3 regions of the Paenibacillus sp. Lou8.1 genome follow, and region 2 is predicted to be linked to each of the others. Evidence: predicted binding sites of a transcription regulator. Region 2 holds the regulator's gene; each other region holds the start of a gene.
What was found. The regulator LexA, encoded in region 2, represses DNA repair genes until DNA is damaged. The targets are predictions, from matches to a motif close to CGAACATATGTTCG.
Positions count from the first base shown of each region.

Region 1: a site for LexA is predicted at 2,196-2,209, ahead of addB (helicase-exonuclease AddAB subunit AddB). Genes of this name have one in related genera too.
Region 3: a site for LexA is predicted at 3,028-3,041, ahead of recA (recombinase RecA). Genes of this name have one in related genera too.

Region 1 covers NZ_JANAVN010000006.1:89,824-94,656, forward strand. Annotated here, with positions in the region: gene addB (helicase-exonuclease AddAB subunit AddB) at 1-2,129, opposite strand, end outside; gene NLX78_RS10220 (class I SAM-dependent rRNA methyltransferase) at 2,366-3,745, opposite strand; gene NLX78_RS10225 (Na/Pi cotransporter family protein) at 4,105-4,833, shown strand, end outside.
Region 2 covers NZ_JANAVN010000002.1:246,252-251,084, reverse strand. Annotated here, with positions in the region: gene tet (Tet(L)/Tet(K)/Tet(45) family tetracycline efflux MFS transporter) at 1-353, shown strand, start outside; gene NLX78_RS03965 (GNAT family N-acetyltransferase) at 563-1,102, opposite strand; gene NLX78_RS03960 (hypothetical protein) at 1,334-1,474, opposite strand; gene NLX78_RS03955 (hypothetical protein) at 1,516-1,680, opposite strand; gene lexA (transcriptional repressor LexA) at 2,304-2,930, opposite strand; gene NLX78_RS03945 (LysM peptidoglycan-binding domain-containing protein) at 3,119-3,487, shown strand; gene NLX78_RS03940 (DUF896 domain-containing protein) at 3,596-3,802, shown strand; gene NLX78_RS03935 (hypothetical protein) at 3,923-4,432, shown strand; gene NLX78_RS03930 (HAD family hydrolase) at 4,588-4,833, shown strand, end outside.
Region 3 covers NZ_JANAVN010000001.1:535,168-540,000, forward strand. Annotated here, with positions in the region: gene NLX78_RS02575 (hypothetical protein) at 1-70, shown strand, start outside; gene NLX78_RS02580 (YajQ family cyclic di-GMP-binding protein) at 215-706, shown strand; gene pgsA (CDP-diacylglycerol--glycerol-3-phosphate 3-phosphatidyltransferase) at 917-1,504, shown strand; gene NLX78_RS02590 (competence/damage-inducible protein A) at 1,600-2,868, shown strand; gene recA (recombinase RecA) at 3,111-4,172, shown strand; gene NLX78_RS02600 (regulatory protein RecX) at 4,368-4,833, shown strand, end outside.

The sequences.
Region 1 (4,833 bases), on a different contig from region 2:
AACAGGTGCCGCACATGTCGTACTAACTCAGACGGCAACAATGACTTGCCTTCTTCATCAGTAACTGCATAGCTCATCCACAGGCTTTTACCGGCTGAGGTAAGGGCCGTATAAGCGAGAAAACGTTCGTCCAACAGACGTCTTGTCATATCCGGCGCCAGCTCTACGCCTCGTTCGTTTAATGCCATACGCTCCTGCTCATTCAGCACACCGTCCTCATGGAATACAGCCGGCATCACACCTTCGTTCATACCTAGCACAAAGGCATGTTGAATACCGGACACACGTGTACGGTCCGTGTTTCCGACCAGAACCTGATCCAGAGCTGGCGGAACAAGTCCCATACGGAACTCGGCCAATCCCGTTTCCAGCACACCCGCAAACAAAGAGGTATCCAGCCTCTCATCACCCATCATTTCGACGATTTGATCCAGTAGTTCAAGCACTGCATCCCATACCTGACGATGCTCCTTCGCCTGCTCAGGTTTTCCTGCTTCCTCTGCCTGATGAATGAAGGCGTCCAGCTTGTGGCCGATTTCTGCATCCTCCAGTAACAGATATACCGCTTCACACTTCTCAAGTGCAGTTCGTGCCTTGCCCACACGTTTCTCAAACGCACGTAAAGGCGTCACGATCACATCCCGGCATAGCTCCATCAAATCCAACGTTTCATCCCGCCTACGGTTCCGTTCCTGCTCCTCCAGCTCCAGTGACAAGCTGGGCACAGCCTGCCACGGCCGACCATCTGTCCAACGGCTGCCTTGTATTCCGCAGGCTAGAACATAGTTTTCCAAACGGTCCATCTCCTCGCGGCTCACCCGACCGTCCAGCGGCAGTAGAAGGTCTGTTTTGACCGCACGGAATACATCCTCATATCGCCAACGCCGCTGCACGATATCCAGCGAAGCCCGAATCAATTCCACCAAAGGATGATGTAATACACTTCTTCGCTGATCCAGAAATACTGGAACCTCATACTGTTTGAATATCGGTTCCACCCATGGCTCATAATCTTCAATATGACGTACAAACAGAGCCATCTCCCGGTAACGCGCGCCTTCATCTCGGGCCAGACGGCGCATTTCGCGTACAGCCCCTTCCAGCTCTACACGGCGATTCGCCGCAGCGTACAGTTTTATGCCCTCCGGCTGTTCTTCTGTCCACTGCTCTCGTAGCTGCTGCAGCCGCATCCGTTGTTCCTGATTCCGTAACCCTGTACGATGTTCAAAGTTAGCCTCCAAATATGCCAACGCTGGACGCTCCTTAAATCTCGGCAACGGATCAGGGCGCAGTAATTGTGTCTGCGTCTCTATCATCAGCTCGTCTGCCATTCCTTTGAGTCTTACATACGTAGCCGCCGAAGGATGAAACAAATCCAGCTCATGCGGAAGCTGTCCGCTCTCGTAGCTGCGGTTGCAAGTCAGCGCCACCGTCAACGAAGAGGCATGCAGCATAAGTTGCTCCACCACCTTGTATTCATGTGGTGTAAACCTACGGTAGCCATCCATCCAAATGTCTGCTCCACGCACAAGGGAAGACTCCGCAATCTGTTCTGCCAGCATGCGCAGCGTATCTTCACCGTCTATATATTTAAGCGTCAGCTCTCGTTCAAAATCCTCATAGATTAGACTGATATCTTTGAGCTTGCCGCGCAAAATCGGAGTTGACTCTCCCACAGCGTTCATTCGCTCCAGTTGCTCGGGTACAGACCGAGTATCATTTCCATACTGCTTTAGCTCCGTAAACAATGTATTCAACCGATCCACAAAGCCGAGCTGGTCTCCCGAATCCTTAAACAAGCTCAGTTCATCCTTGCGACGACGAATAATTTTATATAAAAGCATCTTCTTGCCTTCTTCCGTTACAGGCACCAGTGCTGAACCCCCGGTTTCCTGCATAACTAAATAGGCAAGACGATGAAATCCCATCACTTGGGCGCGCACCGACCCCTGAATACCGTTTCCGGCTTCTGTAAGTAACGCATGCTCGGAAGCAAATGACGATTGCTCCGGTACAAGTAACAGCATAGGCTTACCTAGCGGCTCCTCGCGTAACATAGACGTCATTTCATTGCGGATTAACGTACTTTTACCACTACCAGAGCGGCCAATCAACAAGCGGACCGACATGATGCGGCCTCCTTTCCAACGAACAACATTCTATTAAACAGTATAGCATATCAGGCAAGGGAGAAAAGAACGTACGTTTGCCATGTTGTAGCAATTCACCCCCCCCCTAAAAATAAATCAGTCCCGCAGGTTGGCTTGGTGCATGCCTTCTCTACAGGACTGATTTATACCTAAAATGAGTCTATTTTACCTATTTAATCACCAAAAAGGCGATTGACTTTGACTTTGTATGAAACCTAAAGCTGTGTCCGGCTGCGCACCTCAAAGATGGCGAATTTCAAGTAATGGCCTTCCTCCACACCCAAAATTTGAGGATGGTCCTTACCAGCCGCTCTCCAGTCTACCAGACGAAGGATTTTGCCGGCATCTGCCGCCGCTTCCTTAATGGTGTCCAAAAACAGATCTGGCCGCATATGGAACGAACAGCTCGCTGTCACCAGATAGCCGCCCTCATTGACAAGCTTCATCCCATGCAGGTTGATATCTTTGTATCCACGTGTAGCTCCTTTGACAGCGTTCTTTGTTTTGGCAAAGGCTGGCGGATCGAGAATGACCACATCAAAGGTGCGTCCGCCACCTGCTGTCAGCGGCTTGGATGTATCTCCTTTGCCCCCGGCTCGTGCATTGCGTTCCTCTACACCTTTCACTTGATTGCGCAAATATTGAAAAGCATCGTCGACGACAAACTCGACGCGTTCCTCAAAACCGTTCAGCTTGACATTATCCCGCGCACTTTCAATCGCATGCTCAGAAATATCAAGACAAGTTACTTTTTTAGCACCATGTTTACATGCATTGAGCGTAAAGCTTCCCGTATGTGAAAAACATTCCAATACGGTTGCGCCGTCCCAGAATGGAAATTCAACAACCTTACCGCTTTTATTCACTGGCTTCATGACCGTTGTGCCAGCGTCCCCTGAGTCTGTAGCAACTTCTTGTAGCGTAATTCCACTACGTGCTCCCCAACCTGTCATCAACGGTGCTATGGCCGCTCTATTTTCACGCTGGTCAAAAAAATAACCCGTCTTCTGGCCCTCTACGATATCAACCTTGATGTGCAGCCCATTTTCCGTCACCACCACATGACGCGGGCAATCACCGTACAAAGGACCCTTTGTTTGTTCCAATCCTTCCAGCTCTCGGATGGATACATCACTGCGCTCATATATACCAACAGGACCCAATACTTCAACGAGCGCATCCCTGATTTCTTCCCTGCGCCGATCCATGCCAAGCGTTAACAACTGCACGACCAACACATCACCAAATCGATCTACAATCAGTCCAGGCAAAAAATCAGCCTCGCCGTACACCAACCGATAAGCGTCTCCCCCGGTCACAAAACGTTCGCGGTGCTCCAGACATTTGCGAAAGCGTTGGGCAAAAAAGTTTTGATCCATTGCTTCCAGCGGCTCATAGGACATCACACGTACTGTAATTTGTGAAGCCGGATTATAGTAACCTGTCGCCAAATAACGCCCCTGATGGTTAACGATACTGACCAAATCGCCTGCCTCTGGGTTCCCTTCGATCTTGGCTATTTCGTTTTTAAACACCCAAGGGTGTGCGTGCTCCAGCCTTTTTTTACGGCTGCGTTCTAATATTACTGAAGGCAAAATCCTTCACTCCCATTCTTGAATTACTCAAAGTGTTAAAACGTTTTGTTCGATAGGGGCGCGGCTCCGCGGATCATTTGATCTTACGATCGCTGTTGCAACGGGATTCTTGGAATTAGGTAACACATTTAAAGGTAAGAATCCCGTTGCAAAGGCGAACGCTGGCGCTTCTCCAGATTCAAATGAACCGCTCCGCTACTGCCCGCCTGTATATCGACGTCACGCTTTTAAAGCTTGTGAAGATACTACAAAAATTATCGTTCTATAAAAAAACAGCTCGGCCATGCTTGTCATGGCTGTCCCCGACAGATCATAGGCTGTTACATAAGTATTTTCACCTAGAAAAGGGGGCTATGCCCGTGTTTATACATGTTATACTCCCGCTGTGCGGTGGGCTGTTTATTTTTTTGGGCGGGATGAAGCTGATGGAAGCAGCCCTCCGGCATTTGGCCGGCCCCTTCCTCACCCGCTGGTTGAACCGCGCCACCGTTTCCCCTTGGCGGGGCATGCTGTTCAGCTCAGGCATTACCGCCCTGCTGCAAAGCAGCACCGCCGTAACGGTGCTAACGATCGGACTGGTCAACGCCGGGCTGTTGACCTACGGCCGCACGCTCGGCATCATTCTCGGCACCAATATCGGCACCTGTCTGACCACCGAGCTGATGGGGCTCCAGCTCGGCAAGCTGGCTGTTCCGCTGCTCTGCGGCTCACTGCTCTGCTGGAGCACTGCCGTCCTGTGGAGTGAAGCTGTCCCCAGCCGCCAGTATGTGTCTGCCGGAGCTTCATCCGGCTCCAATGGGCTCAGCCGTCCGCAGGCTGTACAATATATCAGCCTCGTCTTTGCTGGATTTTCGCTGATTCTGGCGGGTATTCGCGTGATGCAGTCGGTCGGACCCTGGATTGAGCAGGCCGGACTATTCCGTTGGTTTCTTGATCACGCTGCAGCCAACATGTGGTGGGCCTTCGCTGCTGGAGCCTGCCTGACCGCGCTGGTTCACAGTAGCGCAGCCGTCATTGGCATGGCGATTAGCCTTGCCGCTGCGGGAGCCTTGCCAGCCGATGTGGGGATCGCCATCGTCATCGGCTCC
Region 2 (4,833 bases):
TCTTTATTGAAATGACACCTTGGCTGATGTCTATTATTATAGTCTTTGTTTTCGGTGGTCTTTCTTTTATTAAAACAGTAATATCCACTATTGTTTCAAGTAGTTTAAGACAAGAAGAAGCTGGCGCAGGAATGAGCTTGCTTAATTTTATAAGCTTTTTATCAGAAGGAACAGGGATTTCAGTTGTAGGAGGCTTATTATCAATACGTTTTATTCATCAAAAATTTATACCAATCATTAATTTTCCATCTGCTTATTTATATAGCAATATGTTATTGATTTTTACAGTGGTCATTATAATTAGCGGGATTTTAACTGTTATTGTATATAGACGTTCAGTTTCAGATTCCTGATAAGAGCAGAAAAGGATTACATGCTGAAAGTGATCGCATCCTCACGTTTGAAGTAAGTGGATACTCTAAATAAATCAAAAGCTCTGCTAACCTTAATTGGTTGGCAGAGCTTTGTTTGCTGATCAGTTTGATTTTACTAGAGATGGCAACGCAAAGTGTGCGTACAAGATGGTATTATTTCAAATTCAGCCTTGTTACAGAAGGATAGGCTAATTTGAATGCTTAAACTTATAATACCAAAAAATCGCTTTTTCATGGGCTGTGGAAAAATTAGAATATAGCATAGTATCAACTCCGCCGATAACAAAGTTATTTTTAGCATAGAATCGACAAGCTAAAACATTCACATCCTGTGTTTCAAGCATAAGACCAACAAGGTTATTCTGCTTAGCCCACTCGGTTGCTTTACTCAATAAGGCTGCTCCGATTCCCTTGTGTCTCCAGTCTTTAGCGACGGCAATATCCTCAATTAGAGCAAAGCGATTCCAATTAGTACAAAGTTTAATTTGCCCAACACAGTCGTTCTCATCATAATATAAAAAAATAGATTTTCCTTGTTCATCAATATAACTGATGTCAACGTCATCATCCTCATACTGTTTAAAATATGGTTCGGGGAAACTTTCTTCTATATATGTCCAATTATCGTTCTCGTATTTAGGTATAATCCTTCCTGACACAATAAAGCCGTTATTCTCATTTGACTTCTTAAAATCTCCCATATTCGAAAGTGACATTTTAATTATCATGGCTTGTCTCCTCCTGGTTTAATTTCTCTATGCACACTATTCTAAAAGAGAACCACCTTTTCCTGTCTGTTAGATTTATAAAAAGAGCAAAATTGTAGCGACTGTTCAACTATGTGTGATATTCTACGATCTCGTCCGCTTGCTTCAACGATTCATAGCAGTAGTTAGGTGTAGCGTTTAACACAAAAAAAAGCAGGAAGAATCCTTCCTGCTTTTGCTTGAAAACGATTATTAACGTCTGCGTTGTCTATCATTCACGCTAAACAGATTAACAGCCAGTGCGTTACCTCTTGCACGCGCAACGGCTCTTTGATTCGAACGGATGTTTGATCTTCTTCTTCTCAAATCACGTCTGCAATGTCTTCTGCTCATATGATCACCTCCCTTCAAGGAAATGAAGGTACGGATGAATCTTAGTGGTGTTTATGCTTACGCTTGGAAATCTTGATATTCAAGGCATTGGTTGCTAGTGCATTTCCGCTTCCTGTTTTAGCAGCTGCGGCTTGAAAGACTTTAACGACCAGATATCTGTTTTTCCCGATGCGATGCTTATACGTTTTAACTCTATTTCTGATCATCTGCATATCTCCTTTGCTTAGGTCTGCTATATACTATGTCAATTGTGATAGTAATGTATCAGCATAAATCTATTAAAAGCAAAAAGAAGCTGGTACCTATATTACTAATGGTTAACAAAAAACTCATGCGAACCTGTCTTCGCCATGTTGCAGGAGAATGTTACAGGCAGGTCGGCATGAGTCTAATAGTGTAGATAAATAATATGCAGTTTAGTATAAAAATTATTTACTATTAAGAGTGTTAAGTTTTTTCTCGTAGTACGCCTCTTGAGCAAGAATATGATTCAGTTGTTCAGAGAGCAGTTTATATTCTTGGCTGTCTTCTGGGTAATTGTTTCTTTCGGAAATTACAGCTTCGAGTTGCTTTTCTAAGTACCTGAAATGGATAAGTATTTGTATGTACTGAATACGATCGTAGGTTGTTATGTGTGATCTCAAGATCAGTGGGTGATTATTTGAGATGAGGAGGCTGATTTTATAGTAGAAACAATAGGAATAGGTTGCTGAAATTAAAAAATAGTTGTGAGATACATAGTAAACACAATAACAATACAAAACCGGCTTACCCTAGGCAGCCGGTTTTGTATTAGTGGTTAGAATAACGGGGAAGAAAGAACGAGAAATCAGTGGAAGTCCCGGAAGAGTCCTACAACCTTGCCCAAAATGCTGACGTGTGTCAGGCGAAGCGGTTCAAAGGCTGGATTTTCAGGTTGAAGCCGGATATGATCTTTTTCTTTGTAGAAGGTTTTAACTGTAGCCTCGTCTTCATCTGTCATAGCTACAACAATATCGCCATTATCAGCGGTCTGCTGCTGACGTACGATTACATAGTCTCCGTTAGCAATCCCAGCCTCAATCATGCTTTCGCCTACAACAGATAACATGAATATTTTATCCTCACCAACAAAGTGTTGGGGAAGAGGAAAGTAATCTTCAATATTTTCTGTCGCCGTAATAGGAAGGCCAGCAGTTACTTTGCCGACGACGGGGACACGACTAATGGAGTAATTAATCAAGTTGCTGTTATCCGATTCGTCTTGACCGAGTAACTCAATAGCCCGTGGTTTTGTAGGATCGCGTCGAATGAGTCCTTTTTTCTCTAAACGATCCAAATGACCGTGAACCGTAGAACTGGAGGCCAATCCGACAGCCTCGCCTATTTCGCGTACAGAAGGGGGGTATCCCTTTAGACGCACTTCATTGCGGATAAATTCAAGAATGGCCTGCTGGCGGCTCGAAATCTTAGACATACCGTATCAACCCCATTTAGTAACGTTTGGGAAAATTATAGCATAGAACCTCCGTTCGTACAAACATAAGTTCTAAATAATCCCTAAAAATAATCGCGAACTTTTGTTCTCTTTTCTATTGAACAAAACAAATGTTCGTGTTATATTGTGAAAACATAAGAACAAACGTTTGGAGGTCGCAGCCAATGATGAAATATAGCACTTATCAAAGTATTTTTCCGATGAATTCAGAAAATTTGCAGGAGACCCGAAAAGAGGGTAGAGCGCATTTTATGCAAATTATTACTAATACTCTTTTACTTAAGCTTCTTATTTTAGTGATTGTTGCTTGGATTGCAGGGGCAGGTGTACTTACGGTTTTCGCGGCACCTTCAGCTTCCCAGGAAGAAGTGACTAAACTGACCGTACAACCTGGAGATACGTTGTGGGAGATTGCCGCAAATCATAAACCGGAACGAATGGATACACGGGTATATATAGAAGGAATTGTGCGGATTAACGGTTTAGAGGATCGGGGAGTACAGGCAGGTCAGGTACTCAAGCTTCCTAACTTCTGACCTATAGACTATTAGAGCTTGTCAGGGAGCGTAATGCGGGAGCCTTGACAAGCTCTTTTCTACATGTCAAAGTGTATTATATCTTTGCTTTTATGGAGGGGACATAATTTGGATATAGACAGCTTGGTACAGCGCATCAATGAATTAGCGCGCAAAGCAAAATCCGAGGGTTTGACGGAAGAGGAAGCCACAGAGCGCGCCAATCTTCGGGAAATTTATTTAGGTAACATTCGCCGTAATTTTCGGCAGCAGCTTGAAACAATTGAATTTGTGGACGATGATACATCGAAGGGAAATGACGGGCTGAAGCATTAATGTTGTTAAAGCGCCCAAGCCTGCAATTTGCCTTTTGTTTTAGGTACCGTTCTGGGTATCTATATAGATCAGCTTTGAGGCAATTGTTTTATTGTAATATATCTGGGAAGGAATTGAGAGATGGCCCGATCATTTGAAAGAAAAGTACGCAAAAACACAGCGCATTTAAATAAATCGCGCAAAAAGCAAGGCATTCAAACCATTAACGGCGCAGGTTCTGCAATGGATATTTTCCGTGGCCGTAACATTACTGTGCCAATTATGCTGGCTGGTCTTTCTGTATTGTACATGCTTATGAGTTACTTTTTGACTAAGACTGGCATGCGAGGGATGGATTGGCTTGTATTCGGCCTGTACTTGATGCTGGCTGTTATCTTTTTCATCCGTCGTCCTTATCTGAAAGTGGGAAAGGATACTCTCTACATGCTGAAAGGTGGTAGAGAACGTCCAATGACGGCTGGGGACATGAAAGCCATCAAGATTGAAAAGGGTTACGTAACCGTTGAAAGAAAAGGTAAGGGCGGTAATTTCATTTTCACAAAATCATTAGGTCGCTATGACACGGATGCCATTGCAGAGCGACTTGAGAAGTTTGCGCTATCCAATCAGATACAGGTGGACAAAAAATAACTGATTTAGCCTGTAGCTCTTTAACAAAGGCCGTATGATGTTATTTCATATAACATGCTGCGGCCGCTTGCTTAATATGGGCACACATAACGATTCAAATACTTAACCGAGCAAATAGGTGTACATATACTGTGGAAAGAGAGTGGATAATTCAGATGACGATTCAGGCGGTAATGTTTGATCTTGATGATACCCTTTTATGGGATGAACGTAGTGTAGAAGAGGCATTTGATGCAGCGTGCCAAACAGGCTCCCGTGAAGCAGGCGTTGATCCGAAAACTCTGGAGGAAGCGGTACGTAAGGAAGCACGCGCTTTGTATGAATCCTATGAAACCTTTAGTTTTACTCAAATGATCGGCATTAACCCGTTTGAAGGATTGTGGGCGAATTTTACAGCAGGT
Region 3 (4,833 bases), on a different contig from region 2:
CTTTGGTCTTGCTCACATTGTGCTTGGACTTTTGGATATGTTCCGAACTCCAACACGAAGCCATAATTAGATATTTTGACCGTAATTGAAATAAAGGCGTTTTTGTCAGGAAAACTGGCAAGAACGCCTTTTTAGTCAACGGATTATTGGATTTTTGTAAATGACTAGCCTATAATTAGATATTGAACTTTGTTGTGGAAAGGAAAGTGAAACGATGGCTTCAGAAAATTCATTTGATATCGTCTCCAAAATGGATATGCAGGAGTTAACAAATGCGGTTCATCAGACGGAGCGTGAAATTGAAACTCGATTTGATTTCAAGGATAGCAAAAGTAGCCTCAAGCTTGAGAAAGAAGCTCTTACGATTGCATCGGAAGACGAGTACAAGCTGAATGCGGTGATTGATATTTTGCAATCTAAAATGGCCAAACGAGGTCTGTCCCTTAAAAATGTGGAGTATGGCAAATTGGAACCCGCTTCTCTAGGTTCAGTGCGTCAGCGTCTTTCGCTTAAGCAGGGAATTGATCAGGATAATGCCAAGAAAATTAATATTCTTATTCGGGACTCCAAGCTAAAAGTCAAAAGTCAGATTCAAGGTGATCAAATCCGAGTGACTGGAAAAAACAGGGATGATTTACAGGCGATCATTCAATTGCTACGTAAAGCTGATTTGCCATTGGAGCTTCAATTTACAAACATGAAATAAAGCCGTTTTCCCTCATATATTTTGTAGGAAAAAACGTTGCTTGATTTGCGGCAGGTTATTTTGACATGCGTTTTGCGCCATATTATACTTGTAACGAAAATGCAGACAATTCAGGTGTATAGCGCTCGTCGAAAGCGATTTACATAGGATTGAATTTAATCCGAAAACTGCCATTTGTAATCAAGTACGATAATCAGGGGAGAGTGTGTTGTGAATTTACCCAACAGAATTACAATAACGCGGATTTGCCTTATCCCGGTGATGATGCTGGCTTTGCTGGTGGACTTTGATTTTTATCCGCCGCCGATTGAGATCGGAGCTTTCAAGCTGCCGTATAATCAGCTGATTGCGGCTATCATTTTCCTTGTAGCAGCCAGCACGGATGGTCTTGACGGATATTTGGCACGTAAAAATAATATGGTCACCAATTTGGGCAAGCTGTTGGACCCCCTTGCTGATAAGCTTTTGGTAACCGCTATTTTGGTTTCCTTGGTAGAAATGGGGAAAATTGATTCATGGATTGTCGTTGTGATTGTTAGCCGTGAGTTTGCGGTTACGGGGCTGCGTCAGATTGCCTTACTGGATGGGTCTGTGGTTGCTGCAAGCAATTGGGGCAAATTAAAGACGATCATCCAGATCGTTGCTATTGTAGCGCTGCTCATTAATAATTTCCCGTTTGTTTTTCTTGGTATACCGTTTGATTTAATAGCGATATGGGCAGCAGTGTTGATCACCATTTATTCGGGTATTGATTATTTCGTGAAAAATATCCATTTGCTGAGCTCCTCCAAAGTTTAACAGGATAAATTTTATGGAAACAGCAATAGGGACTAAACTTATTGCTGTTTCTTTATATAATTCCCATCATATTCGCAGTACAGGAGGAAGAATTGATGAAAGCTGAAATAATTGCAGTAGGAACAGAGTTATTGCTCGGACAAATAGTGAATACAAATGCTCAATATTTGTCACAAGAGCTGGCTACAATTGGAATCGATGTATATTTTCAGACTGTGGTTGGCGATAACATAAATCGGCTTCAGGAAGCGATAAGAATTGCTCAGAAGCGTGCGGATATTATTTTGTTTTCCGGCGGTCTGGGGCCGACTCAGGATGATTTGACGAAAGAGGCGATAGCGGCTGTATTGGGGCGGAAATTGCACATAGATCGTCTTGCAATGGACAAGCTAGATCAATTTTTCCGTAACCGTGGGGTAGAAATGACCGAGAATAACCGCCGGCAGGCGCTTTCTATTGAAGGTGCTACTCCGCTTGAAAATGAGACAGGGCTAGCTGTGGGCGACGCGATTGCACAGGACGGTAAATTTTATGTAGTTTTGCCTGGACCGCCTAAGGAACTCAAACCCATGTTTGCAAACCATGCGAAACCTTGGTTGCTTCAGCAGGCATTGAGCGGTGAGGAAATGCCAATTTATTCGAAAATGCTAAAATTTGCAGGGATCGGTGAGTCAGCTCTTGAAACCCATTTGTTAGATCTGATCCAATCCCAGACAGATCCTACGATTGCTCCTTATGCCAAGGAAGGGGAAGTCACGATCCGTATATCCACCAAGGCGGCCAGCGAAAGTGAAGCATTAATTAAGCTGACAGCTACGGAAGTAGAAATTCAGCAGCGTCTTCCGGAGTATATGTATGCAAGCGAGGATGTTGCGCTGGAGAAGGTTATCGTAGATCTAATGGCCAAACGCGAACTCACTGTGAGTGCGGCAGAAAGCTGTACAGGTGGAATGCTGATGGAACAAATTACTTCTATACCTGGCAGTGCTGCTATGTTTCAAGGTGGCATCGTGTGCTATTCCAATGAAATGAAGATGAAGTTACTCAACGTGCCTTATGATTATTTGGAAGGGGACCATGCGCCAGGCGCAGTGAGTAAGGAAGTAGCCCTTGTGCTTGCAGAGCAGGCGAGAATGATCATGGATAGCGATTTTGGACTTTCAGTTACTGGTGTAGCTGGGCCTGGGTATTCCGAACGGAAGCCAGTCGGTCTAGTGTATATTGGCATTGCTGAACGCGACAAGGAAACGGAAGTACATGAACTGAGACTGAGTGGCAACCGTGAAACAATCCGACTGCGATCAGTTAAAGCAATCCTGTACAGATTGTGGCGCAGGCTGGTAGAGAACGAGAAACTCTCTTAAACATCTATGTACAGTGTGACTCGTAGAGTTGTTTTAGATAGATATTCATGGTATAATCATCTTATCGGAAGAACCGTTGCAAAGCCTTTTGCCAGCGGTTCTTTTTTTGTTTTAAGAGACAGGTGTAATTATAGAAGAGAGTTGTACGAATAAAAAAAACGAATGTATGTTCGAAAAAATGCTTGGCAAGCGTGTCAAAACAAGGTATTATTAAAGTACAAACAATGAAGGATGTGAGTTTATTGTCAGATCGTCGTGCTGCGCTGGATATGGCGCTCCGTCAAATAGAAAAGCAATTTGGTAAAGGTTCCATTATGAAGTTGGGTGAGTCTACCCATATGCAAGTGGAAACGATCCCCAGTGGTTCGATTGCTTTGGATATTGCGTTAGGAACGGGCGGCTTTCCAAGAGGCCGGGTTATTGAAATATACGGACCGGAATCATCCGGTAAAACGACAGTAGCTCTTCACGCTATCGCAGAGGTGCAAAAAACAGGCGGACAAGCCGCCTTTATCGACGCCGAGCATGCGCTTGATCCGTCGTATGCAAGCAAGCTGGGTGTCAATATTGATGAGTTGTTACTATCGCAACCAGATACAGGAGAGCAGGCGCTTGAGATTGCCGAAGCCCTTGTACGTAGTGGAGCAGTAGACATTGTAGTTGTTGACTCCGTAGCGGCACTTGTGCCCAAGGCAGAGATTGAAGGCGAAATGGGAGATTCCCACGTTGGTCTTCAAGCACGTTTGATGTCTCAGGCATTGCGTAAGCTTTCTGGAGCTATTAATAAGTCGAAAACCATTGCTATTTTTATTAACCAGCTACGTGAAAAAGTAGGTGTTATGTTCGGTAACCCTGAAACAACACCAGGTGGACGTGCCTTGAAGTTTTACTCTACGGTACGTTTGGATGTTCGTCGTATTGAAAGTTTGAAAATGGGTAACGACATTGTGGGTAACCGCACACGTATTAAAGTCGTGAAGAACAAAGTTGCCCCTCCTTTCCGTCAGGCTGAGGTGGATATTATGTACGGTGAGGGTATTTCCAAAGAAGGTAGCTTGATCGATATCGGTACGGAGCATGACATTGTCGACAAGAGCGGAGCCTGGTATTCCTACGAAGGTGAGCGCCTTGGTCAGGGACGTGAGAATGCTAAACAATTTTTGAAGGAAAATCCGAATATTGCTAGTACGATCGAACAAAAAATTCGGGTGGCCAGCAATTTGATTACGACGGTTGCTCCGCCTACAGAAGAAGAGTTGGCACAGCAAGCGAAGGAAGAACAGGAATTGTTGGAGCTTGAATAAAGCTTGGTGAATCCTGGTTTGTGAACTGGGGCCAGGGTTATGGCACCGTCCGTTTGAATAGCATGATTCTGATGCCCTGCACAGTTGTGCAGGGCATTTTTGCATCAACTAAAATCTGCTTTGTCAGCGGAATCTAACTTTGCGTAGCAGGTGTTCAAAGGCTGCTTTCGTGAATTTCAAAGTGAGGGAAATATATTGCAGTTGGACGATGAAGATGAATACACTTCGGAAGCAAATAAGCAACAAGGGATTTCTCTTTTTCCGGATCATGAGGAATTGATGATTACTAGGGTAGAGCAGGGACAGGGACGCAAACGTGGAAGGTATATCATTCATTTTGGTCCGTATTCGCTGTCTGTATTAGAAGATGTAATGATCAAGTACAATATGTTCAAAGGAACGTCATTTGATAAAAAAGAACTGGAAGATATCGTTCTGGCAGATGAAAAGCAACAGGCTTATGTACTTGCGCTTCGCTATTTGGGGCGAAAGCCTCGCACACGTCAGGAAATTGCCCAACGTTTGTTACAAAAAGAACTGGATCAGTCTGTTATTGACGAAGTAATGGTTCGACTGCAAAGGGAACAACTCGTAGATGATGATTTATACGCCCGCCAATGGGCAAGGCAGCGCATAACTAGCCAACGTAAGGGTAAGATGT